Regions from separate parts of the Bacillus sp. AP8 genome, predicted to be linked through region 2. Evidence: riboswitches for the same ligand, from Rfam matches in the RefSeq annotation. Region 2 holds a riboswitch; each other region holds the start of a gene.

Region 1 (10,317 bases), on a different contig from region 2:
ATATTTGCAGATAACCATGGATGCAATGGAATTTGTGTCTGCTCCCTATGATTATGATTTTCATATAAGCGTATATAACCTGCTAACTGATTTGTTGATTGAAAGATTTGATGTAATCTTGGTGAACCAAAGTGAATGATTTCTCCTTTAATGGTATCTGGTACATTTGTAGGATCCGTAATAAGAGTTAGTGTAGCTGGATTTGGTTCACCTCCTACTTTCTCTAAATAATGCCAATAAAATGGGCGATTCATTAAGGTTTTATCCAAAGCTACCGTAAGCTTTACGATTAAGTAAGTTGGCGTGTTTTCGATTACCTCTGCTCCATTTGCCCTAAAGTAATGTAGTAAAAACTGCTGAATTTCATGTTGCTGCACGTTGGTCACGCTCCTTTACTTCTTGTGCAAGTGAAATGATTGACGAAAGGTTTTCCATCTTAATTTTCATTTCCCCTTCGCTTCTTGAGTTCGTCATTACATCAGCTAAGTACTCTTCAAGATTACCAATATCTAATTTGGTTAGAATATCATCTAACTCACCAATAACTTTTTCGAAAAGATGAATTTTTTCGTAGAGAAGATGTAAAATGTGATCTTCAACCGTTCCTTCTGTTGCGAAATTATAGATAATAACATCTTTTTCTTGCCCTAGTCGATGGACCCTACCGATTCGTTGTTCAAGTCTCATAGGATTCCAAGGAAGGTCGAAGTTAATTATCGTATTGCAAAATTGTAAATTGATTCCTTCTCCACCTGCTTCTGTCGCAATGAGTACTTGGGCGTGATTTTGGAATAATTCCCTCATCCAATCTTTCTTACCGCGTTTAAACCCACCACGAAACGGGACAGAGGAAATGCCATGTTGTTTAAGAAACCATTGTAAATACAATTGAGTCGCTCTATATTCTGTGAAGATGATGACTTTGTCATGACTTTCTTTTATAATTTGAAGGGCTTTTTCTGCTTTGGAATTACTAGTAACGGCATTGATTTTTTCTGTTATCAATTGAATAGCCTGCATGAAATTTTCGCTTGGCTGCTCTTTTTTCTTTAACATATTTTGTAGCGTATAATAGACAGCTTCTCTACTGCTGCAAGCTTCTCTTTGCAATGTTAAGGTTGAAAAGCCACTAACAGCTGTCTCTGATAATCGACAGTTGGTGACAGCTTCATATAAATCTCGTTCTTCCTTAGTTGAAGAAATAACAATGGTTTCAACTTTTCGTTTAGTCCATTCAATCCCAGTTTCATTTCTCCGATTTCGGATCATCACTTTATTAACTAGTTCTTTTAAATGCTCATCTTCATATATTTGTCTACCTTTTCCTTTGTATTTTTGGGTGAAAAGGGAGGAGTTCCCTAGATGACCAGGTTTTAAAAGAGAAACGAGATGAAATATTTCATCTACCTTATTTTGAATAGGTGTAGCAGTTAGCAATAAGCAAAATTTCTTTTTTAGATTTTGGATAAATTCATAGTTTTTGGTACGGTTATTTTTTAATTTGTGTGCTTCATCAACGATGATTAAATCATAATGTTGATTATAAATAATTTCACGATGTGGTGAACGTTTAGCCGTATCGATAGATGAAACAATAACATCGCAGGAATCCCAGACGTAGCTTTTTCTTTGAACAACAGCTGGAATAAAAAATTTACTGTTTAATTCATAAGCCCATTGTGAAACTAGAGAGGCTGGTACAAGTATGAGCACTTTTTTTACAAGTCCACGAATCATATATTCTTTTAAAATGAGCCCAGCTTCAATTGTTTTTCCAAGTCCAACTTCATCAGCTAAAATGGCTTTTCCATTCATGTTTTCTACAACTTGTTTAGCAACTTCGAGCTGATGGGGAAGTGGCTTTAAATGATGTAGATGTTTAGGGGCTTGTAATCCCTCAAAGTCAGGCACTTGAATAGATTGTTCGGCTTGAAGGGATAATTTATATAAATCCCAGCTACTCCATGGTCCGTCTTCCTCTAGGCGTTTTAAAAAGCCATCTTCCCACGTAGAATCCCAATTTACTTTGATTTTCATATGTAAAGCCTCCTTGAAAAAGACGAACGTTTTTAAGAAAAAAATAAAAAATGTAAGTTTTCAGAGAAAAAAATAAGAAAATAATTGCGATAATTTACTGTTTAATGGTAGGATGATAGTAAAATAAGGAATTTTTCATTTTAACAATGTCAAGAAAATGATTGGTAACAAATTATCTGAGAAGACAAGTAAATTACTTTTCTTAGTATGACCAATTAACAAATAAATATAAGCGAATGAAGGTAAGGGGAGAGACTGTGTATACAGCGCCGAAGGAGCAAGCAGTAATAATCTGTGAATCTCTCAGGCAAAAGAACTCTTGCTGGACGCAACTCTGGAGAGTGTTCATTAGAACCACCAAAGGGGACAGCCTAAAGTATAGGTAAACTCTCAGGTAAAAAGGACAGAGATAGCCCAAGATTATGGGGCTTCTCTGTCCTTTTTTCTGTCTTTTAAGAGAGATAGTCTTATAATGGCAAAATGAAATCAATTGAAATTTAGGAGGTTTGTAATGACGGAGTTAAAGAGAACACCTTTATTCGAAGTGTACAAAGATTATGGTGCGAAAACGATTGATTTTGGTGGTTGGGATTTGCCGGTACAGTTTTCAAGTATTAAGGAAGAGCACGAGGCTGTAAGAACAAAAGCAGGGGTGTTTGATGTTTCTCATATGGGTGAAATAATTGTAACAGGGAAAGATAGCACAGCTTATTTGCAATATATGATAACAAACGATGTTACCAAGTTAACAGCTGGAAAAGCTCAGTATACGGCTCTTTGTTATGAAAATGGTGGAACCGTAGATGATATTTTAGTTTACAAAAAAACAGACGAAAATTATTTATTAGTAGTGAACGCGGCTAATATTGAAAAAGATTTCGAATGGCTATGCAAACATAGTACAAACTTTGATGTAGCTCTAGAAAATCTATCTAATGAGATTGCTCAATTGGCACTTCAAGGTCCTCTTGCTCAAGAAGTATTACAAAAGTTAACTGAAAATACAGACTTAGCAGAAATTAAATTCTTTTCTTTTAAAGAAGATGTTAAGGTATGCGGTGTAAAGGCACTTATTTCAAGAACTGGTTATACGGGTGAGGATGGATTCGAGATTTATTGCGATCGTAAGGGAGTTACAACGATTTGGAAAACGCTTTTACAATTTGATGAAGTTCTTCCAATAGGCTTAGGTGCTCGCGATACGTTACGCTTTGAAGCTGGTTTACCATTGTATGGTCAAGAATTATCAGCTGATATAACACCGATTGAAGCAGGTATAGGATTTGCTGTGAAAACAGATATTGAAGCAGATTTTCTTGGGAAAGAAGTATTGAAAGATCAAAAAGAAAATGGAGCTCCTTGCAAATTAGTAGGGATTGAAATGATCGATAGAGGCATACCACGTCATGGATATCCTGTCTACGTAAATGATGAATGCGTTGGAGAAGTGACAACAGGAACACAATCTCCGACCTTAAAGAAAAATGTAGGTTATGTCCTAATCAAAAAGGAATATTCTGATCTCGATACGGCTGTTCAAGTAGAAATTCGTACGAAAAAGGTGCAAGCAAAAGTCGTCAATACACCTTTTTATAAAAGACCTAGAAAATAATAGAGAGAAGGTTGAATTATGTTAAAGCATCGTTATTTGCCAATGACAGAGAATGATCAAAAACAAATGCTAGAAGCAATTGGTGTTTCAAAGATTGATGATTTATTTAATGATATTCCTGAAAGTATACGCTTTAAAGGGGAGTATAATATCAAAAAGGCTAAGTCAGAATCAGCATTAACAAAAGAACTGAGTACATTAGCATCTAAAAACGTTGATTCTAAATCATATGCTTCCTTCCTTGGCGCAGGTGTATATGATCACTATGCCCCGATTATTGTTGATCATGTTTTATCACGTTCGGAATTTTATACTGCTTATACACCATACCAACCTGAAATTTCTCAAGGTGAATTGCAGGCTATCTTTGAATTCCAAACAATGATTTGTGAACTTACTGGAATGGACGTTGCCAACTCATCTATGTATGATGGAGGGACAGCTCTAGCTGAAGCTGCGATGTTAAGCTGTGGAAATAGCAAAAGAAAGAAAATATTAATCTCAACAGCAGTTCATCCTGAATATCGCGATGTAGTGAGAACTTATGCAAAAGGTCAGTATATCGAAGTCGTAGAAATACCTTATGCTGATGGTGTTACTGATTTACAAGCTCTTCAAAATGAAATGAGTGATGAAGTGGCGGGTGTAATTGTTCAATATCCAAACTTCTTTGGTCGCATTGAAAATTTAGTTGAAATCGAAAAAATCGTTCATGAAAAAAAAGGAATGCTTATTGTATCTAGTAACCCTCTTTCATTAGGAGCATTGACACCTCCAGGAAGATTAGGAGCAGATATTGTTGTTGGGGATGCACAACCATTTGGAATTCCAACAGCATTCGGTGGACCACATTGCGGTTATTTTGCTGTTACAAGTAAATTGATGAGAAAAGTACCAGGACGTCTAGTAGGTCAAACAGTAGACGAAGATGGGCAAAGAGGTTTTGTTTTAACACTTCAAGCTCGCGAACAGCATATTCGTCGTGATAAGGCAACATCTAATATATGTTCGAATCAGGCGCTTAATGCTTTGGCGGCTTCAGTAGCGATGACAGCTTTAGGGAAAACAGGCGTGAAAGAAATGGCTGTTCAAAATATCCAGAAAGCTCACTATGCTAAAAAAGCATTACAAGCAGCAGGGATTGAAACTGTTTTTGATGGTCCATCTTTCAACGAGTTCGTTATTAAACTTCCAAGTTCCTATGAGGAGTGTAATCAAAAACTTTTAGCGTCACGAATAATTGGAGGATACCATTTAGGTAATACGTATCCTGAACTGAAAGACCATATGCTTGTTGCAGTTACAGAATTACGAACTAAAGAAGAAATCGATGCTTTCGTTAAAGAATTGGGGGATCGCCATGAATAAGCAAAATCAACCATTAATATTTGAATGTAGCACAGAAGGACGTATTGGTTATAGCTTGCCAGAGATGGACGTTGAGGCAGTAAACATTGAAGAGCTTATTCCATCTGAGTTCATTCGTAATGAAGCAGCCGACCTACCTGAAGTTTCTGAACTTGATATTATGCGTCACTATACTGCCTTATCCAAAAGAAATCATGGTGTTGATTCAGGTTTTTATCCGTTAGGATCTTGTACAATGAAATATAATCCAAAGATAAATGAAAATGTGGCCCGATTTAATGGCTTTGCTCATATTCATCCATTACAAGATGTGGAAACTGTTCAAGGTGCGTTAGAGCTGTTATTCGATCTTCAAGAGTCATTGAAAGAGATTACGGGAATGGATGAAGTGACTTTACAGCCTGCTGCCGGTGCTCATGGTGAATGGACAGGATTAATGATGATTCGTGCCTATCATGAGCAAAACGGTGATACAGAGCGTACAAAAGTTATTGTACCAGATTCAGCTCATGGAACTAACCCTGCTTCTGCTACGGTGGCAGGTTTTGAAACAGTGACAGTTAAATCGAATGACCAAGGGTTGGTCGATCTTGAAGATTTAAGACGAGTGGTTGGTAAGGATACAGCAGCCTTGATGCTTACAAATCCAAATACGCTTGGTTTATTTGAAGAGCATATTTTAGAAATGGCAGAAATCGTTCATGATGCAGGTGGAAAGCTGTATTATGATGGAGCGAATTTGAATGCTGTATTATCTAAAGCTCGTCCAGGAGATATGGGCTTTGACGTTGTACATTTAAATTTACACAAAACGTTTACAGGTCCTCATGGTGGTGGGGGTCCTGGGTCAGGTCCTGTTGGTGTGAAGAAAGAGTTAATTCCATTCCTTCCTGCCCCAGTTATTGTTAAAGAAAATGATTTATATAACTTGGACTATAATCGTCCACTTTCTATTGGACGTGTTAAACCGTTTTACGGTAACTTTGGTATAAATGTTCGTGCCTATACGTATATTCGTTCTATGGGGCCAGATGGGTTAAAAGCCGTAACGGAATATGCTGTATTAAATGCGAACTATATGATGAGAAAATTAGCACCTTATTTTGATTTACCATATGATCGTCATTGTAAGCATGAATTCGTTCTTAGTGGCAGACGTCAAAAGAAATTAGGTGTTCGTACTTTAGATATCGCAAAACGACTGCTTGATTTTGGATATCATCCACCGACTACTTATTTCCCGTTGAATGTAGAGGAATGTATGATGATTGAGCCTACTGAAACAGAAAGTAAGGAAACGTTAGATGGATTTATTAATACAATGATACAAATTGCTAAAGAAGCAGAAGAAACTCCAGATATTGTATTGGAGGCACCTCACACGACTGTTATTAAACGATTGGATGAAACAATGGCAGCTCGTAAGCCTATTCTTAGATATACGAAGGAAAAATAGAAAACGAGACTGATGAGAACAAATCATGCCTCGAAAATATAAGGAAGGGCTGTCCCATTAGGTGACAGCCCTTCCTTGTATAATTGTAAATTATTGTTTTCTTTTAATTTTACCAGTCCATTGTTTAAATCCGCCTTTTAAATGGAATAGTTGTCTATAGCCCTTTTTATAAAGCAGTTGAGCAGCACGACCACTACGAAGTCCACTTTGGCAGTATAAATATACAGGTTTATCTGGACGTATTTCTTTTAAACGTGTTTTCATTTGAGACATTGGAATGTTTCTTGCCCCAAGGATGTGTCCACCTTCAAATTCATTTGGTTCGCGAACATCGATTAGTTGAGCCTTACGGTATCCTTCAATAAATTCTTCTTGAGTTAACGTTTTTACAGCTCTTTTTGTCGCCCACAAATTATAAAGAGTGTACACAATAATAGCTACTAATAGTACAAGTAAATATCCTAGCAATATTAAAACTCCTCTCACCCTAAAAAACGATACAATCATTATTTATTATAATATTGTCTTCATATAATATCAAAGAAATTTCACAATCCGTTGATTTAAAAACAATTCTTTGTCTAACATATACTTTTTTGTTATTCTTATAAAGATTATTTGATAAGGGTGGTTTACAAATATGGTGCAAGAGACTTGGGCGTTTATTGATTCTGGCAATTGTTCACCAGGTTATAATATGGCAATGGATGAGATGCTTTTACAATGGCATAGTGAGGGGAAAATTCCACCTGTTATTCGATTTTATGGATGGAATCCTGCTACACTCTCAATTGGTTACTTCCAAAAAGCTGAAAAGGAAATAAATATACATAAAGTAAAAGAATCAGGATTAGGATTTGTCCGTAGAGCTACTGGAGGCAGAGCTGTCTTACATGAGCATGAGCTAACTTATAGTGTTATAGTTACGGAAGATCATAAAAACATGCCGAAGAATGTAACTGAAGCATATCGTGTTATTTCTGAAGGGATATTAAAGGGATTTCAAAACCTCGATTTTAATGCATACTTTGCTGTACCTGAAACAGAAGAAGATAGAAATAAACTGAAAGATCCTAAATCTTCGATTTGTTTCGATGCACCAAGTTGGTATGAGTTAGTTGTTGAAGGTAGAAAGGTAGCGGGAAGTGCTCAAACAAGGCAAAAAGGTGTCATATTGCAACATGGCTCGATTTTGCTAGATTTAGAAAGTGAAAAACTATTTGATTTATTTCTATTTAAAAATGAACGTTTGAAAGAAAGAATGTTTGAAAGCTTTAAAAACAAAGCAGTAGCGATTAACGATCTTTCTGATCGAATCATTACTCTTGAAGAAGCAAAAGTAGCCTTTAAAAAAGGATTTTCAGAAGGTTTGGGTGTTACGTTACAAGATTATCAGCTTTCAGAAGGTCAACAAAATGATATACTAAAATTAAGTAAAGAAAAATATGAAAGTGACGAATGGAATTTTATGCGATGAACGGTTATCCGTCATCGCTTTTTTGTTGTTTAGGAAATGATAAAATTTTGACCTATGGATCGTTTGCTTTAGAAAATGTTGAAGTCTAGCTCCTTCACCTAAGCCCTCGAGGTCATGAGCCAATCCGTCAGAAGCTCAAAGAGCAACCTTCTAGCCAGCTTGTCTTATGTTTGGCCGGGGGTAATCAAGCGCTAATGCTTTTATTGTTCAATGTCACCAAATTGCAAAAAGTAAAGAAAAATATTTTTTATTTCATTTTTTGTGAAAAAGGAATAATCCAATAAAGTAAAGGGTTCGTCTTAAAATAAAAAAATGCAACTCTAAAAAATTTTGAAATAAAGTTAGAAAAAACGAAAAATGATAAAAATTCTATACTTATCTCGTTTTTTCGACCTTTTTCACGTTTGACAAAATTGTTTTTATTTCTACAAAAACACTATATATTGATATGTATAATTATGGAGAACTCAATATATTGTATTTAAAGAGACAATGTGATAAATTTAATTATACTTTAATAAACTCAGCAATTATGTGTAATTATATATTTTATGGTAGTGAAAAAGGAGAGGTAACAATGTCTGTTGCGATTTTAGAAACCATGAAGCAAAATATCAAGAGGTTAAATCAGGATATCAAACTATTTCCACAAGTTCATCCTATAACAGCCGATATGAAGCTGACTCATCAAGGAGTCTCTCGTCTTGTTATGATCGATCGATATTCATTTAAAGATACGGAAAAAATTACTTTATCTGAGGGCGATTTTGTTGTTTTAACAATAAAAGAAGATCCGAAATTCCCGGCACGAGGTTTAGGACATATTGTGAGCATTGACTGGCAACAGAAGAAAGCTAGGGTTCAGGTTGAAGACGAATTTAGAGGAGCTTTGGATAAGCCAGAAGAAATAGAATCAGGTATCGTCAATCGATCATTAGATGTTATGGAAAAGCCACTTGAGATATTTTATGAGCAAATTGCTAAAAGAAATGCAACGGGATTAGCTGCAGTCGAAACAACTGAAGAGAAGCGCAAAGAATGGTTTGAAAAATTTTATGAAGAGTTATCTAGTTTAAATTTCGTACCAGCTGGAAGAGTATTGTACGGAGCAGGATCTAATACAGATGTAACGTATTTTAATTGCTATGTTATGCCGTTTGTAGCAGATTCTCGTGATGGGATATCTGAGCATAGAAAGCAAGTTATGGAAATCATGAGTCGTGGAGGTGGAGTAGGAACGAACGGATCAACTCTACGTCCAAGAAATACACTAGCAAAGGGTGTGAATGGGAAATCTTCAGGTTCAGTATCTTGGTTAGATGATATAGCTAAGCTGACTCATTTAGTTGAACAAGGTGGTTCAAGACGTGGTGCGCAAATGATTATGCTCGCTGATTGGCATCCTGATATTGTCGAATTTATTATTTCTAAAATGCAAAATCCACGTATCTTACGATATTTAATGGAAAATACAAACGATGAAACGATTAAAAAATATGCTAATGAAAAGCTAAAGTTTACACCTTTAACTGAACAAGAAAGAACAATGTATCAAGGGGTTGTAAACTATAAAAATATACCAGGTTTAGGTGGATTTAATGAACAAAATATTCGTGAAGCAGAGGAAAAACTTCTAACAGGTGGAACATACAGCGTTCATAACCCGGAATTTCTAACAGGTGCTAATATATCCGTTTGTTTAACGAAGGATTTCATGGATGCTGTTGAAAATGATAGTGATTATGAATTGAAATTTCCAGATGTCGAGAACTATAGCAAAGAAGAAATGGACATTTATAATGAAGAATGGAAAAATGTCGGTGATGTTAGAGCATGGGAGAAGCTTGGACATAAAGTAAGAGTATACCGTACGATTAAAGCAAAAGAGCTTTGGAATTTAATCAATATTTGTGCTACTTATTCTGCAGAGCCTGGGATTTTCTTTATTGATAATGCGAATGATATGACCAATGCGAAAGCTTATGGACAACAAGTGGTAGCAACGAATCCATGTGGAGAGCAACCTTTAGCTCCATATTCTGTTTGTAATTTAGCTGCTATTAATTTAGCGATGATGGTTAATAAAAAGACGAAAACAGTTGATTATACGAAGCTTAAACGCACGGTAGAGGTTGGTGTTCGTATGCAAGACAATGTTATTGATGCAACACCATATTTTCTTGAGGAAAATAAAAAGCAAGCTTTAGGTGAACGTCGTGTAGGATTAGGTGTAATGGGATTACACGATTTATTAATTTATTGCGAAGCAGCTTATGGAAGCGCACAAGCAAACCAGATAGTTGATCAAGTGTTTGAGGTAATTGCTACTACAGCTTACGCGGCTTCAATTGAACTAGCTAAAGAAAA
Region 2 (10,317 bases):
CTCCTGTCCAGTTACAAAGCCGGTATAGATTCCATCAAAGGTTACCTGAAGCTTGCTCCATTCCTCTTCGAAATATTGCATTTTTGATGTGAAATCCTCACAAAAAAAACTTGGAAAACCTGTTTGTGCAGACAATATAGCAGTCGGTAAAGGACATGCCTGCACTCCCATTACCGAAAGAACCGGAATCACAGCTGTTAATGAGCACTTTCCAAAAGATGATAAATCTTGTATTACAGCAACTTTTTTCATAATAACCTCCATAAGATCTATCCAACTTAAGCTTTATTCATATTACCATAAATTAAAAATGTGGAAAATCCCTGATAATTGGGTTAATTGTGCATTTAAATATAACACTCTTTTTATTAACTTAATGCTTTATGGATTCTTTACTTAGTATAAAAACAGTTATCAACTCTCAAATTTCACAAACTGACCCCTACGTTTTTTGAAAAATTGACCCTTTTATATACATCAGTTTTTTGCTAAAGTAATCGGTAAATTCTAAATTTAGGAGGTTTATAGATATGGAAAATACACAAAGTTATACCAAGTCACGTCAAAAAACTTTTGATTTAATTATGACATCAATGTTAGTTGCACTTGTGTTCCTTTCTACTGTCTTTTTAAATATCAGACTACCAATTACGGCAAATGGTGGTTTAGTTCATCTAGGAACAGCCATGCTATTTATTGCCTCTATTTTATTTGGTCCTAAGAAGGGGGCTTTAGCCGGTGCAATAGGAATGGGGTTATTTGACGTAGTTGGAGGTTGGGCATTATGGGCGCCCATCACCTTTACGGCGCGTGGTTTACAAGGATACATCGTTGGTAAAATTGCTTGGTCAAATGGTCGCAAAGGTAACAGCATTGCTTTAAATTTAATTGCAACAATCGTTTCTATTCCATTTATGGTAGCAGTTTATTATATTGGTGAAGGAATTCTATACAATAATTGGATTGCACCCTTAGCTTCGATTCCAGGAGATCTCATTCAAAATGTATTAGGAATTATAATTGCCATTCCAGTTTGTGTTATCTTAAAAAAAGCACCTTATTTTAAGTAGTAGCAAATATAAAAAAGCGAAACTTTGATTCGTTTCGCTTTTTTCCTCACCAATCTCGTTCTTATTGGTGCTCAAACTCCTTTGGGATCTTAGCACCAGTAAGAACCAGATTGATACACATCTTCCAATGGATGCTTTTTTAATTTCAAAAGAGGGTAATTAATAGCAAACGGCAAGCAAATGTAGAGTTAAGGATAGTAAATCGCGAGATACCGACAGTAAACCCTAAGATGCAGCAAAATAGCCAATCCAATTATCCCCTTTAAAAACATCCTTTCACCTGTACTGCACTACAATTAAAAAGCATCCGGTTACTCGTTTTTATTTAATGAATATTATGCTTTTTGAAATTACCTCCCTTAACCTCCGCTACGTCATATACCGTAACAAAAGCACCTGGGTCAATTTCATGGATAATTTCTTTCATTTTACTTTCTTCTAAACGGTTAATAACACATGTAATTTCTTTAAATTGTTCATTCGAATAACCACCGTACACTTCATTGTACGTTGCACCTCGACCTAACCGATCACGAATGGTTTCTACCATTAATACAGGGTGTTTTGTAATAATTTTGAAAGTTTTAGAACCACTTAAACCTTCTTCTACAATGTGAATGACCTTAGAAGCTATAAAATAAGCAATCGCAGAAAGAATTGCCCCTTGTAGACCAAATACTGTTGATACAACAATAAAGACAAACATATTTAAGAATAATATGAGATCACTTGTCCCAAAAGGTAATTTTCGCGAAAGGAGTACAGCTAACATATCAATTCCATCTAATGCACCGCCATTACGTAAAGCTACCCCCATACCAAAACCAATAATAATACCTCCGACAACAGTAACTAACAACGTATCACCTTCAATAATCGTTGGCACATGGTGCATAAGGCTAGTACCTAAAGCTAGTGAAGCAATACCGATAACTGAATAGATTGCAAAGCTTTTCCCAATTTGTTTATATCCTAACCAAACAAATGGGATGTTTATGACTGCAATTAGAAGTCCTAATGGTAAGCCAAATAGTTGTGAGCCAACGATACTTATACCTGTTACCCCACCATCTGATACATTGTTTGGGATTAATACCGCTTCTAGTCCATATGCGGTTATAAAAGCCCCCATAATAATTAATACTACTCGTGAAATAATCTTCAGTTTGTTTGATTTTTGTTTTGTCGTTTTATTCATTTAATCTCCTCTTTTCAAACTAGTTTCTCTTTTATCTTTAACTAAAATATTAATATAATAATCAAAAAAAAACGAGTCATCAACAATAATAACTATGAACGCTACCTGTCACTACCAGTAATTATGATATCCCCCTTGATATTCTCACTTCTTTTATTAATACTACCTCATGATCTTACTGGAAAGATTTTAGATATAATAAAAGCCTTGAACATCATCAAAGTTCAAAGCTTTTGTGTGTTACTAGTATGAAGTACTTAGTAACATCTTTTTATACAAGTAATTTTCTTATTCTTTATACACTAAAATATACGGCCAATCTTCTATCACTGAAGAGTATATTGATCTTCAATAGCTTTAATCTTGTCGTATAATTCTTGATTGATAGGTGTAGATACTCCATATTTCTTCCCTAATTCCACAACCGTGCCTGCAAATAATTCCACTTCACTAAAACGTTTTGCCTCCACATCTTGAGCCATGGATGGTTTTCCATTAGGGCTTAATGTACCTAATACTTTCAGCCAATAGATCAAGTCTGCTTCCGTTAAATGAACTCCTTCTTTTTCGGATAGAGCAATTACTTCTCTCATCGCTGCAATCATTGTTTCTCGTGCTTTTCCTTCTCTTTGCACTCCCCCATAGTTACTTTGATGAACAGCGACTGTTTGATTAACTCCTACATTCAGCATGAATTTGCCCCATTGTCGTCTATACATATCTTTATCCAATTCAAATGGAAGATCCATTGCTGTAAAAAACGCTACTAAGTCCTTTGCGTTTTGTGAAACTTCATCAGAATCTTTACCACCAAAACAGAGCATACCCATATGGTCATAGGTTAATTTATTTCCTAGCTTAACGGCATCCATACCTTGTGCAACACAGTATAATACTTTGTCCATGCCATACGCTTCACCAATAATCACTTCACTCGTAATCCCATTCAATAGCGAAATAATAATAGTATGTTCTCCAACATAGTTCTTCACTGCTTGAATAGCTTCTTTCAATCCATTATATTTAACTGCAATGATAAGCAAGTCTGCTGGTTCTACTGCTTCATCTGGTGTAACATAATGAAACTGGCATGGTTCTCCATTGCAATAAATTTTATGTTCTTGATATCTTTTGATACGATCCTCATCTGCTATAATTTTCAAATCCTCTGTTGGCATTTTTTTTAATAAATGATTGCCAAACAAAACACCTAATGCCCCTAACCCTATAATGGATACTTTTTTGATTGTCATAGCCTCACTAACTTCCTTTCTTTTTCTATAAAAATTTTACTATATTTCCAGAATCTTTAATTTATATTAGTTGGAAGCATTTAAAGTGTGGAATATGAAGGCTTTTATGTAGTTGCTATTCTACTAAAATCCTATACATTAAAAATAGATTATTCTAATTTGTTGACCGAAGCCAAAAAAGATGATAGAATTCCAATATTGTTTTATAAATATAATAAATGTTGATTTATAGAAATTTCTTTCTATTAAACTTAACATTTAGACATAATCGCATATTAGTAAGCGATGAATGCCGTGGATAAAACTATGGCAGGAGCAGCTTCTGGAGAGACTGTACAAAGTACAGCGCCGAAGGATTCACAATCTCAGGCAAAAGGACAGAAGGATAACGAGTTACCAATTGTTATTCTCGACCTTAATGAGATTGGAATGTTTCCAATCTCTTTTTTTATTTCTCTCATAACAAATCAAGTGAGGTGAAAGAATCAAGCTTATTTTTTACATTAAGGAGATAAGATATCTAGTAGATTTTGAAAAAAATCTGTGAAACGAACGGCACTAGGAAGAAAAACACCTGTTCACTCAACAAGTCTACACTATTTTATTATCCGAATTTTTTAAATCATTTGACTACTAATGGAGGCGCAGAAAAATTGGCTCAGCAAAAATTAAAACGAGATTTAAAAAATCGACATGTACAATTAATTGCAATTGGAGGAACTATCGGAACAGGTTTATTTTTAGGATCAGGAAAATCTATTCACATGGCAGGTCCGTCCATTTTATTTGCTTATCTTATCATCGGAATATCTCTTTTCTTTGTCATGAGAGCGTTAGGAGAACTACTATTATCAAATAGTGGCTATACATCTTTTACTGAATTTGCAACGGAATATATCGGACCTTGGGCCGGATTTATAACTGGTTGGACCTATTGGTTCTGCTGGATTATGACAGCGATGGCTGATATTATTGCTGTCGGCGTGTATATGCAATACTGGTTTGATATCCCTCAATGGGTACCGGCTATAGCAGTCCTAGTTATTTTATTAGGTTTGAACCTATTAACGGTAAAACTTTTTGGAGAGTTAGAATTTTGGTTTGCAATCATTAAAGTTATTACAATTATTGCGTTAATCGTGATTGGTATTATTTTGTTAGTCATTGGTTTTAAAACTAATACTGGCACAGTTTCTATCTCAAACATTTGGAGCCATGGCGGCATGTTTCCAAATGGAATATCAGGATTTTTATTTTCACTTCAGCTAGTGGTGTTTTCATTTGTTGGGGTTGAATTGGTTGGGGTTACAGCAGCCGAAACTTCTAATCCGAAAAAGAACATCCCATCAGCTATCAATAAAATACCGCTTCGAATTTTACTTTTTTATGTAGGTGCTTTGTTCGTCATCCTTTGTATTAATCCTTGGGATCAATTGCATGCTACGAGCAGTCCTTTTGTTGAAGTATTTACGTTAGTCGGTATTCCGGTTGCCGCAGGAATTATCAATTTTGTCGTGTTAACATCCGCCGCTTCTGCGTGCAATAGTGGATTATTTTCAACAAGCCGAATGCTTTATACATTAAGCAAAGATAAAGAAGCACCAGCTAAGTTGTCTAAATTAAATAAACACGCCGTTCCAAGTAATGCTCTATTCATATCTACTCTTGTTGTTTCAGTAGGTGCCTTGTTAAGTAAATTAATTCCAGAAAATGCATTTGAAGTTGTTACAACAATTAGCGCCATCTGTTTTATTTGGGTATGGAGCATTATCTTAATTTCACATATTATCTATTCTAAAAAAAGACCTGATTTAAGAGCAAAATCGATTTTCAAAGCGCCTTTTGCACCTTTTATCAATTACATTATTTTAGGGTTGTTTTTATTCATATTAATCGTCATGCTATTTGCAGATGCAACACGCTTACCGCTTTTATTAACACCCATTTGGTTTGCGATGCTAGCAATAATATACAAAGTAAGGGAAAAGAACTAACAGTTAGTAAGAAACACTCACCGCTCCTTTTTGGTTTAGAGAATTCCAAAAAAGGTTTGAGACGATAGAATTCGTTCTCAAACCTTTTTTCATTAGTCATTTACTGATTCTCCTGTAAAAATTCCTCAACTATTGTATTAAACTTTTCACTATGCTCCCAAAACATTAAGTGTCCTCCAAGTATCTTGATTGAAGATTCAGGAGTGATTTTTTGTATATAAACACTCGCGACGTCAGCCCAATGCTCTGCAATAATGGATAACGTAGGCACTGATTCACTAGCTAGCTTTGCTTCTTCACGGTAATCAGAAAACATTCCAGCTGAAAATAAATTGGCAGCAATATAGTAAGGTGTTTTTAATGATTGTTCGACAATCCAATTCAATTCTTCTTCCTTCAATTCACGTTGAACCATCACTCCCTTCGCATATCCAGCTATAAAATCCCTTTGTCCTTGAGGATTTCTCATATAAGCTGTATATGCCGCGCCAATATCATCAAGAGAACCCTCCACCCAATCTTGATCATTAGTTGATAGGGCCTTCGGAGACATGTCTACTAATATCATAGATTTAATATGATCCATTCCATATTTCTTCACATATTCCCAAATTGTAAGACAACCAAATGACCAGCCTACTAGCGTCATATTTTTTACGCCTAATTGTAATAAGAGTTTGGCCAAATCCTCCCCATGTGTCACATAATCATTTCCATGAAGTGAAGCTGTAGAACGACCATGGCTTCTTGGATCGATAACTATCACACGATTCGTTTTCGAAAAATACTCTACCTGCTTAGAGAACACCTCCGTCGTAAAGGTGAATCCTGGAATAAAAACAATCGGATCGCCACTCCCAACATCTTGTACAAATAATTCTACCCCTGGGTCTACTTCTAAATACTTCCCACCTACTACTGTCATCATTTCAGCTCCTTCGGCAATTTCTATTAATCTGTTATTACAATATTCCATTTATCTTCGTTACATGCCTATCACATTAGAGGATACGGAATCTTTTTGTTGAATCCTTATAATGGAAAGGTGGTGGAACATTGACAAAAAAGAAAAACTTAGAAGATTACCGATAAACCATCCTGCCAGAACGTAATTTAAAGAAGAGTTAGCCAAATGCTACGCTGGCTTCCGAGATGAACAAGCAGTAGATAATCATTTGGAATTTTAGAATGGGACTATCAAATTACTTCAGTTGTATCCAAAATCTTATCTTCGTTAAATCTTGCTTCAGATGACACATTTAAAAATCGAGTTTATCCGAGAGTTACAGTAATTAATAACTAATGGCAAGTAAATGTGGAGCTATGGGCAGTAAATGATCTGATACGAACAGTTAAACACCATTTATCTACAGTAAATCCAACGTTACGGCGAGTAAACAGCATTTTCATTCCAAACTACTCTTCTCTAATTCTCATAATTTCTTCACACACGAAATCATACATCGTTTCTACACCTTCACTCGTTGCTTCGAATCGGTATGCCTTGTCATGCTGAATACCCATATTCTCAGCTTCTTTGGCAACATCAATATTAGCTCCCATAAAAAGAAATTCCCAATTATATGTCTCTTCTTGATGTTTGATCATCTCTTGAATTTTTTTATAAGTGAATTCTTGGCTAGCATTTTCTTGTCCGTCTGTCGTAATAACAAATAAAACCTTGCCTGGTCTTTCTGCTTCATCCGTCTTAGATAAACGATGTCCTACATCCAAAATGGTCTTACCAACGGCATCTAGTAGCGCAGTTATCCCTCTCACTTCATATTCTTTTTCTGACAATCTAACTTTATTGGCATCTACACCATTCCAAACAACTTCGTATTCGTTATCAAAAAGAATTAAAGTGATTATCGTTTCACCCTTTGTTTGGCATTGTTTTTCAATTAACGAATTCACCCCACCAATAGTATCCTTTTCGAGTCCGCACATGCTTCCACTTCGGTCGAGCACAAAAATGATTTCAGTTAAGTTTCGATTCATGCTTATCATCCTCCCAAACAACTAATTGATGATATAATTTTAACTAAGTTCATACGTCATTTGGTCGCCTCAAAAGCGACATTTTTGGAGGTATAAGAAGTGCTTGACCATGCCTTATTAAGAGAAATACAAACATATATTCAAACACATATAGAACCAATATGCTTTAAACTACAAGAATCCATTTATTTTATAGACAGTGCTATTGAAAATAGTACATCTGAAGATGCATTAGAAGACTTCATTAAAGAAAACCGGAAACCATCACTCAGCAGTGTCTTATTTTCATTTATAGATCAAACGGGGGAAACAGACGCCACCATTTATAATCGAGCCGGCATTGATCGTAAGCTCTTTTCAAAAATTCGAACCAATCCAAATTACCATCCTAGGAAAAGTACCATTCTCGCGCTTGCCCTAGCACTACAATTAAATAAGGATGATACGGATATCCTCTTAAACGCTGCTGGCTATTCACTATCAAGCAGTGAGACAAGCGATTTAATTGTACAGTTTTGCATTGAGAAGAAAATCTATAATATCTTTGACGTGAATCAAGCTTTAGAACATTTTCATGAAAAGCCATTGAATGGTTTACTATAAAAAAAAGGTTATGCACTTCACCGCGAAGTACATAACCTCTAAATACTTTTTACTTAGTATTTTCTTTCACTCTAAACTTCACAATTTCTGTAATTAGTTCCTTAGGCAAAGGCTGGCTCAACGGAAATTGAATAGCTCCTTTTGAATGCTTAAAATCGTCAAGCTGACTTTTAAAGTTTTCAACACCACTAGCACCAGGATAAAATCCAATATGCGCTTTATTCATTGCAAAATGCACCAAATTTTTATTCAAATAAAAAGTCGGCATCCCCCAGCTTATTTTTTCAGTCGCCATTGGTGCAGCCTCTCTAATCACTTGCCTTATTTCTTGCAGTTTGTCCTGCAGCTCTTCTGGATACTGCAATATATAGCTTTCCACTTCATTCATCAGCCAAACACCTCTTTCACTCATTCTACTTTGTAGCCTCTAAGATAGCCATACTTTCTCGCTGATAAACAAAGAAATTTACACAAGAAAAACACAACTGACCTAAACAGAAGCTTATTCCTTTCCAACAATCACTAGAAAAAAAGCTTTGATTTCAATAAGAAATCAAGGCTTTTAGAAGTTTCTATAATTATTTTAATTCTATAATACAGCCACATTCTCGATATTTGTAGAGTGTATATGGCAACACATGAATGCTGGTGGGTTTATTACGTTCTTAAGACCTTTTTCTTTCAGAAAACAGACTTGATCAAACTAAAATCAAAAGTAAGTAACATATTATTTTCATAAACGCAACCTTTTGAAGGTAAGAACGCAAAGCCACGAATCAAACAATAACAAAAATTTGCCGGCTGCAAAGGAAATTGAAACTGAATACAATAAGTACACATGAGCTGATGTGATTCATATTTACTCTAACTTTTTAAGAGTCCCATCATTTCACTATCCCTGTCATATCAACATCTTTTCCAAAGTTATCAAGCAATGCTCGCACTTCATCTGTTGATTTCGTGTTCATCAATTGATTTCTTAATTCACTTGCCCCTCGGAAGCCTTTAACATAAATTTTGAAAAAGCGATGAAGCCCTGTGATTGAACGTGGCAGTACTTCCGCATATTGATCTTGAAGGTCAAGCTGCAGTCTTAAAAGATCAAGATTTTCTTTACTGTTATGCTCTTTTGGCTCTTTTTCAAAAGCAAAAGGATTTTTAAAAATGCCTCGCCCGATCATAACACCATCAATACCATATTGTTCAGCAAGCCGCAGCCCAGTTTGACGGTCAGGAATGTCTCCATTGATTGTTAGTAGCGTATTTGGAGCGATACGGTCACGTAATTTTTTAATTTCCGGAATTAGCTCCCAATGTGCATCTACTTGGCTCATTTCCTCTCTTGTACGTAAATGAATAGAAAGGTTCGCAATGTCCTGTTTTAAAATATGCGTTAACCACGCCTCCCACTCATTTACATCCTTATAACCAAGTCGTGTTTTCACGCTGACAGGCAGGCCGCCTGCTTTTGCTGCTTGAATAAGTTCTGCCGCAACGTCTGGACGCAGAATAAGACCACTACCTTTTCCTCTCGATGCCACATTCGGTACAGGGCAGCCCATATTGATATCTACACCTTTAAATCCTAGTTCCGCCATTCCAATACTCATTTGACGGAAATATTCGGGCTTATCCCCCCATATATGTGCAACCATTGGCTGTTCATCTTCTGTAAACAACAAACGTCCACGTAAACTGTTTATTCCTTCTGGATGACAATAGCTATCCGAGTTTGCAAACTCTGTGAAAAATACATCCGGTCGACCGGCTTCACTTACTACATGACGAAAAACAACATCCGTCACATCTTCCATTGGTGCTAGTATAAAAAACGGTCGTGGTAAATCACGCCAAAAATTATCTATCATTTCAAACTCAAATCCTCTCATTATAAATACAACTTCAAACTCTCGGTCAAAAAATAAAACGTCAAATGTCCAACTTCTTTTACACTTATATCATGCTTAATAACTTATTATCAAACAAAAGTACATTTGACATTTATAATTTATGAAAAAACGATTGTGAAAATCGGAAATGTTTATATTAACGAAAATCAATCCTGAATAGTATTTTTATAAACAAAAAAGCAGATGGTATAGATTTTTTCTATATCAACTGCTTTTCTATTATACTGTTCAGTAATAATAAACTCCTGCTACACCATCCCGCTCAAACCCGCATTCCTACGCTACCTA
Region 3 (10,317 bases), on a different contig from region 2:
CAATCTGTTCAGAAGGTTAAAGAGCAACCTTCTAGTCTGTTTGGCTTATGCTGGTCGAGGCTGATTAGGGCGCTTTTGTTCTTGTTTAATCATTTTGATGAACAAGTCCATAAAGCGTTGATCTTTTGTTAACTCTGGATGAAAGGATGTAACAAGAATATTGTTCTGTTTAGCAGCAACAATATTCCCTTCATATGTTGCTAGTATTTCAACTTCACTGCTAACTTTTTCGATAAATGGAGCCCGTATAAAGACAGCAGGATATAATTCTGACATACCATTTATTTGTAAATGAGCTTCGAAGCTATCTACTTGACGACCAAAGGCATTTCTTTTCACAGTAATGTCGATAAGTTGAAGATGGGCTTCTTCTTCACCTGTTAATTCATTTGCTAAAAGAACCATTCCGGCACAAGTACCGAATATTGGTTTAGTTTGACCGAATTGTTTAAGTGGCTGAAGAAAATCATATAAATCAATAAAATGTCTCATCGTTGTGCTTTCACCACCTGGAAGAATAAGACCATCAATCTCTATAAGCTGCTCAGGATGCTTGATAATCATCGCACGTTGTCCTGCTGCTTCAATCTGATTGACATGCTCTTGAACCGCACCTTGTAATCCAAGTACACCGATTGTTTTCATCTTACCAACCACGCTCCTGCATTCTTTCAGAAGGATGTAATGTTGAAATATCAATTCCCTTCATGGCAGTACCAAGCTCTTTAGATAATTGTCCAATTAACTCATAGTCAGTATAGTAAGTAGTTGCTTGCACGATTGCAGCAGCAAATTTCTCTGGGTTTTCAGATTTGAAGATACCTGATCCAACGAAAACACCGTCTGCACCAAGTTCCATCATTAGAGCCGCATCCGCAGGAGTAGCGATACCGCCAGCAGCAAAGTTTACTACAGGTAAGCGACCTTCTGATTTAATTTGTTTTAGAATCTCATAAGAAGCACCTAATAGTTTAGATTCTGTCATTAATTCATCATCATTCATGTTTACCACTTTACGAACTTGAGCGTTTACTTTTCGCATGTGACGAACAGCTTCTACAATGTTTCCTGTTCCAGGTTCACCTTTTGTACGAAGCATAGAAGCACCTTCACCAATTCTGCGAGCGGCTTCACCTAAATCGCGACACCCACAAACGAAAGGCACTTTGTATGCGCTTTTTAATAAGTGAAATTCTTCATCTGCAGGTGTTAATACTTCACTTTCATCAATATAATCTACACCCATAGCTTCTAGAACACGAGCTTCAACAATATGTCCAATACGAGCTTTTGCCATTACTGGAATAGATACAGCATTCATTACTTCTTCTACAATACGTGGATCAGCCATACGAGCTACTCCACCAGCTGCGCGAATATCTGAAGGTACTCTTTCTAATGCCATAACTGCGACTGCTCCAGCTGCTTCAGCGATTTTTGCTTGCTCAGCGTTAACAACGTCCATGATTACGCCGCCTTTTTGCATTTGTGCCATACCACGTTTAACTACTTCACTTGCTTGTGTATTTGTCATATCATTCAAACCTTTCTGATTTTTATTTTTTTTCTAACCCTACACCTGACATGCCTACCGCGTGACTCCTTTTTGATTAGGAGTAATTGATCGTAAACTCATACGTTAAGGTAATACAATTTCTTAAAGATAACTATTTAACCAAAAAGGAACGGTGACGGTTTATCTTGTTTTTTAGTATAAAAAGAGTCAGACTGTATTAAAAGGGTCAGTTTTTGATAAAATGATGGGGTCAGAAAGTGGGGGATTAGAAAAATGGAGATGTTATCCTGTAATTTAAATCGATCAAGTGAAGTACCATTATATGAACAATTATATGAATATATTAAAAATGAAGTTATGAACGGTAGATTACCATATCAAACTAAATTGCCATCTAAGCGTAAACTCGCCGAATTTCTTCAAATTAGTGAAAATACTGTAGATACAGCCTATAACCAATTAACGGCAGAAGGATATTTAGAAGTTATTCCTCGAAAAGGGTATTTTGTTATGGCTTATGACGATTTAGAATTTATACCGAAAGTGCAAATGCCAAATCAAAAAAAAGAAAATAAAGTACAGCTTCGTTATCATTTTCATCCGAGTCAAATCGATACAAGTAATTTTCCTTTTGAAGTATGGCGCAAGCTTTCTAGAAAGTTTATTTCGATTGAGCAGCAGGAAATTCTGTTATTAGGCGATTCTAAGGGGGAGTATGCATTACGAAAAGAAATTGCGAATTATTTGTATCATGCTCGTGGTGTTATTTGTTCAGCTGAGCAAATTATTATCGGTGCAGGGATTGAAATATTATTACAGCAATTACTTGTTTTATTAGAGGACGATACAATCTATGGCGTGGAAGATCCGGGTTATCACCTAATACATCGCATCTTAAAAACATATCCTAAAGAAGTATATCCTTTAGCTGTTGATGAAGATGGACTAATTATAGAAGGGTTAGAACAGTCCGACATTGATGTAGCTTATGTAACACCTTCGCATCATTTCCCTTATGGAAACATTCTCCCGGTGAATAGAAGAGTGAAACTATTAAATTGGGCTGCTGCTTCAGATAAAAGATATATTATTGAAGATGATTATGATAGTGAATTTCGCTATAGTGGGAAGTCGATTCCTTCCCTTCAAAGTATGGATCAGAGCGATAAAGTTATATATTTGGGTTCTTTTTCTAAATCACTCATGCCATCTATACGAATAAGTTATATGGTTTTACCAAAACATTTACTACATCGTTATGAAACTGAGTTATCCTTCTATCATTCAACGGTTTCGCGAATTGACCAGCTTATTCTAGCAGAATTTATTAAACAAGGAATGTTTGAAAAACATTTGAATCGAATGAGAAAGGTATATCGTCATAAGTTAGATTTAGTAGGAAACATTTTAAAGGTCTATAATAATCAAATATCTATCATAGGTGGTCATTCCGGACTACACGTCGTTCTAGTTGTTAACAATGGAATGACGGAAAAAGAATTAGTAGAAAGAGCGGCAGCGGCTAAACTTAAAGTATATCCATTATCATCTTATATGCTGGTAAAGAATGAAGACATGCTACCTACTATTGTCATGGGCTTTGCAGGAATTCCTGAGGAAGAAATAGAAAAAGCCATTCATCTATTATTAGCAAGCTGGAATATTATTGAAAAGAAAAAATGACTACTATGTGATTAGATTTTTAGAAGGGAAAAAACAGAGTCCTACATCTTGGAGGACTCTGCCTTTAGGAATAAATAATTGAGAACTTGAAATGAAGTATTCTAAAGAACAATGTAGTAATATTTTTTCTAAAAAATATTTTTGCTTTTTTAGTCAGTTTGGCGATCTTTTAAGAAGAAGGCTAAGATGAAACATAGGGTTGCTAGAACAATAGTAAAAACAAAAGATGCATTTAGACCATCTACAGCCGCATTAGCCATTTGTTTCATGTAAGTTAATTTATCTGTTTCCATTAGGGCTGCACTAGGAGAATGCAATTTAGTAACATAATCATAATAATAATTAATATAGCAGTACCAATTGATCCAGCGACTGTTCTTAATGTATTATTAACGGCTGTATCATGACTTATCATGTGGTTAGGCCGCAGTAGTAAGTGGCATCATAATCATTGAAATACCTAAGAAACGTGCTGCATAGATGAATGAAATCCAAACCATGCTAGTTTCTAAACCTAAATTCATAAATGGGATGGTAGAGAGAACTAAGATAAATAAACCAATAATGGAAAGCCAACGATCCCCATATTTATCATATATACGACCTGTGATAGGTCCCATAATCCCCATTAAAATGGCACCAGGTAATATATTAATCCAGAGAATAAAGAACTTTTTCTATGAATATTTTGAATGTAAATAGGTAAAACAATACTTGCACCAATCATTTTCCTTCATTGGTAGTGAATATGGGCAAAGTCGTTCAAGTGACAATCAGGGTGAACGTATGAGAGTGTGAAAGCTTAAAGTTTAGATACAGAAAAAGAGAATTAATTTCAGAAACAGAGCCTAAAAAAAGAACTTATGATAGAGTTTACATGTTACGCTATCTAATACCTTTTTTTAGGAATGCTAAAAAACATCCTTGCAGAGCAGACAATCTGTATGTGAAAAAAGTAATTGAAACATATTTGGTATAGTAGGATAGTAGTGAATATATTTTTAAGCAAAATAAATTACAGTATTATAAAAATTTTATATAATGTGTTTTTAAAGGTTTTGCCAATTATTCCAAAGAATTCATAATATTATTAATGGGAAAGTGGAGTTTATATGGAAAAACAAAAAATATATTTTACTTTTTTTTCATCAGTTCAATGGTTTTTCTTTATTTTTGCCAATACCATTGTTGTTCCCATTTCAATAGCAGGCGTTTTTCAATTAGATGCTAGTTCCTTAGAAAATATGATTCGAGTGTCATTGATTTTGACAGGAATTGCAAGCGTTTTTCAGGGATGGATAGGGCATAGGCTTCCATTAATGGAAGGGCATTCAGGTTTGTTATGGGGGGTTATTCTAAATTTAGGAATTTCCGCATCAACAATGGGGCTTAGTTTAACGTCAATCGGTGGTGGAATTGTTACAGGAACCCTTTTAGCTTGTGCAGTAACTTTATTATTTGCCGCCTGTAATTGGATACATATTTTGCAAACTATTTTTAAACCAATGGTCATGACGGTATATTTGTTCTTATTATCTTTTCAACTTATTTTGATTTTTTTTAAAGGCATGCTCAAAATGGATGAAACAGGTGCTCTTGATCTTCCGATTAGCCTATATTCGATTGGCATTGTTCTTCTCGTTAGCTTGTTAAAAATTAAAGGGAATCGATTGCTAAGCAATTTTTCAATCTTACTCGGGTTGGTAGTCGGATGGATTGGCTTTGCATTGCTTTTTCCGAATGACTTAAAGGATATCGCTCATTCAGGTGGATTTTCCTTATCCTTATTTCCATTAGGTCAGCCAAATTTAGAATGGGGTATTGTCATTGTAGCTTTTATTGCTGTAATGATGAATCTTACTAACACAATGGCTTCAATTAAGTCTGGTTCAGAGCTTCTTGATGAAAAAAGAACCACTAAAGATTATCGATGCTCTATTGCTATAACGGCTATTTTTACTATGTTTGGTACAGGATTTGGATTAGTACCATATACTCCTTTTACTTCATCAATTGGTTTTTTACAGAGTACAAGAATCTTTGATAGAAAACCGTTTATCCTAGGCGGAGTCATTTTAACTGTGATTGGATTAGTTCCAATCATCGGATCATTGCTAGCAACAATGCCAATTACTGTTGGTAATGCTGTATTATTTGTAGCTTATTTACAGTTGTTTGGAACGGCATATAGTAGTTTAAATGGTGTTGTTTTTAATTCAAATACAATATTTAGAATTGCTGTACCACTTCTTGTAGGAATTTCTATTATGAATGTTTCACCTCAAATTTTTAATAGTCTTCCTGCGATATTAAGACCGTTTTTATCAAATGGTTTAATAATGGGAGTAATCATATCGATAGTACTTGAAAAAATGGTTAATTGGTCAAAATATGAAACAATAGAAAACAATATATCTGCAAATCAATGATAATATATAACGTAAATGATTTATCCTTTGGTGATGAATCATTTACGTTTTTTATTTTTTGTGTAAAAAATAGGAACGCTTAGAAAACAGAAGTATCGCTCAGAAAAAGAATATATCACGAGAGTTCACTCAAAAATGGGGGATATCATTCAAAAATATCTCATCACAAGAAACAAATGGTGGTGGCAAATCTGCACACCACCATTTATGAATGTCTGATTAATTAATCATGGATTGCAACGGAGCTGGTATACGTCCGCCTCGACGAATCATTTTTTCTGAATGGAATGGATTCACACCCATAACTGGAGCACGTCCTAATAACCCACCAAATTCCACCATATCCCCTTCTTTCATTCCTGGAACAGGTATGATGCGAACTGCTGTTGTTTTCTTATTTATCATACCAATTGCTGCTTCATCTGCGATGATTGCTGATAGAGTAGCAGCCGTTGCATCTCCAGTAACAGCAATCATATCTAGACCAACTGAGCATACACATGTCATTGCTTCAAGCTTTGGTAAAGTAAGAGAGTTATCAAGAATTCCACGAATCATTCCGTTGTCTTCACTAACAGGAATGAATGCTCCGCTTAAGCCACCGACATAAGAACTTGCCATGGCTCCTCCTTTTTTCACGGCATCATTCATTAGTGCTAATGCAGCGATTGTACCATGTGTACCGACGCTTTCTAGGCCGATTTCTTCTAGAATTTCTGCAACACTATCGTTTTGTGCATTCGTTGGAGCCAGTGATAAATCCATTATTCCGAATGGTACTCCAAGTCGATTTGCTACTACACGTCCTATTAATTCACCAGCACGAGTGATTTTGAATGCTGTTTTTTTAATAACATCTGCGACTTCACCAAGATCAGCGTCAGGGTGACGTTTGAGGGCGCTTAATACAACACCAGGTCCGCTAACACCGACATTTATAACAACTTCGCCTTCACCAGCACCATGGAAAGCGCCTGCCATAAATGGATTATCTTCTACAGGATTACAGAATACAACAAGCTTAGCACAGCCTAATCCATTACGATCACTTGTTAGTTCAGCGGCTTTTTTCATTACTTCACCCATGGTACGAACAGCATCCATATTGATTCCTGCTCGTGTGCTACCAATGGAGACTGAAGAACATACTCGTTCTGTTACACTTAATGCTTCAGGGATAGCATCTAATAAAGTTTGGTCACTTTTCGAAATACCTTTGTGAACAAGAGCTGAATAGCCACCGATAAAATCTACGCCAAGTTGCACAGCAGCTTTGTCAAGTGTTTGGGCAAGCTCTACAGCTTGATCTTTTGTTGCAGTTCCTAAAATTTCAGCAATTGGAGTAATAGAAATACGCTTATTAATAATGGGAATTCCCATTTCTTTTTCAACTGCTTCAGCCACTGCTTTTAAATCTTTAGCATATGTCGTAATCTTTTCAAATACCCTTTTGTTCATTTTTTCGAAATCAGAATCCGCACAATCCTTTAGATTGATACCCATTGTGACTGTACGAATATCTAGGTTTTCAAGTTGAACCATACGAATAGTTTCCATCATTTCATTTAATGCAATATTCATGTTCGTCATTCCTTTCCTTACACACGATGCATAGCTTTAAAAATTTCAGCAAGCTGTAGATTTATGGTTAATCCTAGTGATTCCCCTAAAGATGATAGGTCATGTTGAAGTTCATCTAGATTTTCAAAGTCTGTTACGTCTACTAACATCATCATTGTGAAAAAGTCATTCAAAATCGTTTGATTAATATCTAAAATATTCACATTTTTTTCAGCAAGTATATTTGTTACCTTTGCAATAATTCCTACTTGATCATGTCCAATTACACTAACAATTGCTTTTCTTTGACTCATTTGTATCACCCCATAATGTAGTTAGAAGGCTATGAGAAATCTCATAAGCCAATAAAAAAAGATTGGAATTTCTCCAATCTCATCAGGCTTCAGAATAACAAAATGATACTCGTTACTCTTCTGTCCTTTTGCCTGAGATTGTGAATCCTTCGGCGTTGCATATTTGCAATCTCTCCAGAAGCTGCTCCTGCTATAGTGTGATCCATAGCATTCATCGCTTACTATTGTTTTGTTAATGTTTACTAAAAGTTGCCATCTATAATCTGATTGGAATATCCAATCAAATTATTTTTGTGAAATAATTTAAAATTCTATCACTGATTTTTAATAAGGTCAATTAATAAAATGTGGCAGTTTAAAGGATGTGACACTCTTATAGATACCTTTGTCATTTCAAATAAAAGTATGTTTTGTGAAAAAATACTAATTTTTTAAACTTTTCACTTTTATTATCTTTTTAACTGATATACTTATATGGTGATTGAAGGGAGTTGTGTTATGGAAAGGCGAAGAAACAGACGAACTAAAAAATCGAAATGGAGTCTTGTAATTATAGGGTTGATTCTTATTGCTACAGCCATCATTTTGTATAACTTTTTTCTGAAGAACGATTCTATGAAAACAGAAGGCTCAATAAAACAAGAAACAGAGAATAAGTCGGAGAACGTTAAGACAAATAAACCTGATTCAAAACCTATAGAACCAGAGCCCGAGGTTGAAAAGACACTTACCATTAGTGCCGCTGGAGATTTTACTCTAGGGAGAGATGAAACATTTTCTTATTCAGGCTCGTTTGATGATGAAGCCCAAAAGAATGGATTACCTTATTTTGTGGCAGAGCTTGATAATGTCTTTAAAGAAGATGATTTTACCACTGTTAATTTAGAAACAACTTTAACGAATGCGACACAAAAAGCGCAAAAGAAATTTCGTTTTAAAGGAGATCCATCATACGCACAAATACTACATTTAGGTGGTATAGAAGCAGTGAATATTGCTAATAACCATATTTTTGACTATTTAGAGAAAGGTTATCAGGATACGAAAGCTACACTGGAAAGTCAAAATATTCCTTACTTTGGATATGATGATTCTATGGTTCAAGAGGTCAAAGGGCTTAAAATCGGTGCGGTCGGATATGAAGGATGGGAAGACAATCCTGAAACAAGAGAGATAGTAAAAGCGGGTATAAACGGGCTGAGAGAAAAAGGCGCAGATATTGTACTTGTTCATTTTCATTGGGGAATCGAACGTGAATACGTACCGATGCAATCTCAGAGAACATTAGCTCAGTTTGCCATTGATAGCGGCGCTGATTTAATTCTCGGACACCATCCCCATGTTATTCAAGGGATAGAAGAGTATAAAGGAAAGTTTATTGTCTATAGCTTAGGGAACTTTATGTTTGGTGGAAATCGAAATCCAAGCGATAAGGATACATATGTTTTCCAGCAAACGTTTCATTTTAAAGGCAAACAGCTGATGGATGTTAAAGAAATTAAGGTCATTCCATTTTCTATTTCTTCCGTAAAGAATCGTAATAATTATCAACCGTTGAGATTGACTGGTGATGAAGCGCAAAGAGTAAAACAGAAAGTGATTGATTCTTCAAATCAAATTAATGGATCAGATTGGCTACAATATGAAAAACAATAGAAATAGTACGCGATTTCTTCATTAATGAAGGAGTCGTGTTTTTTTATTCAATGCAATACAAGTACCTAAAATGGCATTGGTATTAGGGGCTGTTTAAATATTGTATAAGCAGGGAAATCAAATTAGTAGAAGATAATTTTTCCTAGGAGAAAAAGAAAATGAATGGGTCAAGGAAATGGTAATGGCTTGTTTGTATATCTTGGATTTACACAATGATTGAATTTGCCGTATCTTTGCACACATTTTATCTGGTTTGTTCGTGAGAAATTTCTATATGTATTGAGTAATCTATCTCTACAAACAAATAAACAATTACAAATCATGAGTTTGTTTGAGTTTTTGACATTGGTTATTATTAATTTTTCGTTTGTTATGCATGATAAATCGGGGATGAGTATTTAATAAGGTTTGCTGAAATAAGTAAAGTCCTTTTTAGAGATGTGGAAGGGACGATGTATCATATTTCTGGTGATGAATTTATTTATATTTGTATCTGTACAAATTATCAAAAATTTAATGAGGAATTAGAAAGCGTATTATCTAAGATGGAGAATATGTTTGATAAGCTAATCGTGATGGCTGATGAAAATATGTAGATAAAAAAAGAAAAAGACATAAAAAGTAATGATATCTATTTTTTATTTAAAGAAAGTATTTAACATCTCCTTGTAAAAAAAGGAGATTTTTTATTCAACAAGTAGATAAAATAAAAATGATCTTAATTTGTTGATTAAGACAGTAATATTATATATAATTTTCGTATAGTCAAGTTTGATTAATTGGATTTAAACTAATATAAGAATTAGTAATTAGAAAATGGGATTTTATATGATAAATTAACCAAGTTGGCGGCTCATTTTGAAAGGAGTAAAAAAAATGAAAACAAAAAAGTTTTACCGGTTTTGTTTTTGGTGATGTTTTTGGTTATGGTTGGATTTGGGATTATCATTCCGGTTCTTCCTTTTGTAGCTGAACAAGTTGGCGGCAGTCCAACAGAGCTAGGACTTTTAATGGCCGTCTATTCTTTAATGCAATTATTCTTTGCACCAATATGGGGACGAATTTCAGATCGTATTGGTAGAAAGCCAGTGATGTTAATTGGTATAGCGGGACTTTCAGCATCCTTTTTCATTATGGCAGTTGCAGATTCTTTATGGCT

Evidence for each region. Region 2 has a riboswitch for glycine ahead of BN349_RS17435 (amino acid permease). Riboswitches for the same ligand answer to the same signal wherever they lie in the genome.
Region 1: another riboswitch for glycine. It lies ahead of gcvT (glycine cleavage system aminomethyltransferase GcvT); the one in region 2 lies ahead of BN349_RS17435 (amino acid permease).
Region 3: another riboswitch for glycine. It lies ahead of BN349_RS17210 (ACT domain-containing protein); the one in region 2 lies ahead of BN349_RS17435 (amino acid permease).

The regions. Positions count from the first base shown of each region.
Region 1 covers NZ_CAPG01000040.1:9,167-19,483, reverse strand. The annotation lists gene BN349_RS11895 (YqhG family protein) at 1-377, opposite strand, end outside; gene BN349_RS11890 (DEAD/DEAH box helicase) at 364-2,037, opposite strand; glycine riboswitch at 2,274-2,366, shown strand; glycine riboswitch at 2,370-2,446, shown strand; gene gcvT (glycine cleavage system aminomethyltransferase GcvT) at 2,549-3,649, shown strand; gene gcvPA (aminomethyl-transferring glycine dehydrogenase subunit GcvPA) at 3,668-5,017, shown strand; gene gcvPB (aminomethyl-transferring glycine dehydrogenase subunit GcvPB) at 5,010-6,473, shown strand; gene BN349_RS11870 (rhodanese-like domain-containing protein) at 6,564-6,980, opposite strand; gene BN349_RS11865 (lipoate--protein ligase family protein) at 7,114-7,950, shown strand; gene BN349_RS11860 (vitamin B12-dependent ribonucleotide reductase) at 8,528-10,317, shown strand, end outside.
Region 2 covers NZ_CAPG01000074.1:1,816-12,132, forward strand. The annotation lists gene BN349_RS17410 (pyridoxamine kinase) at 1-252, opposite strand, end outside; gene BN349_RS17415 (ECF transporter S component) at 531-1,070, shown strand; gene BN349_RS17420 (YitT family protein) at 1,396-2,268, opposite strand; gene BN349_RS17425 (ketopantoate reductase family protein) at 2,595-3,521, opposite strand; glycine riboswitch at 3,834-3,912, shown strand; gene BN349_RS17435 (amino acid permease) at 4,175-5,515, shown strand; gene BN349_RS17440 (alpha/beta fold hydrolase) at 5,616-6,440, opposite strand; gene BN349_RS17445 (vWA domain-containing protein) at 6,932-7,516, opposite strand; gene BN349_RS17450 (hypothetical protein) at 7,616-8,119, shown strand; gene BN349_RS17455 (iron chaperone) at 8,169-8,507, opposite strand; gene BN349_RS17460 (tRNA dihydrouridine synthase) at 9,004-9,987, opposite strand.
Region 3 covers NZ_CAPG01000072.1:1,677-11,993, reverse strand. The annotation lists gene pdxT (pyridoxal 5'-phosphate synthase glutaminase subunit PdxT) at 46-645, opposite strand; gene pdxS (pyridoxal 5'-phosphate synthase lyase subunit PdxS) at 647-1,534, opposite strand; gene pdxR (MocR-like pyridoxine biosynthesis transcription factor PdxR) at 1,790-3,199, shown strand; gene BN349_RS17225 (hypothetical protein) at 3,619-3,828, opposite strand; gene BN349_RS17220 (uracil/xanthine transporter) at 4,312-5,628, shown strand; gene BN349_RS17215 (PFL family protein) at 5,848-7,209, opposite strand; gene BN349_RS17210 (ACT domain-containing protein) at 7,227-7,502, opposite strand; glycine riboswitch at 7,613-7,690, opposite strand; gene BN349_RS17205 (CapA family protein) at 8,001-9,158, shown strand; gene BN349_RS25955 (hypothetical protein) at 9,611-9,754, shown strand; gene BN349_RS17195 (MFS transporter) at 10,085-10,317, shown strand, end outside.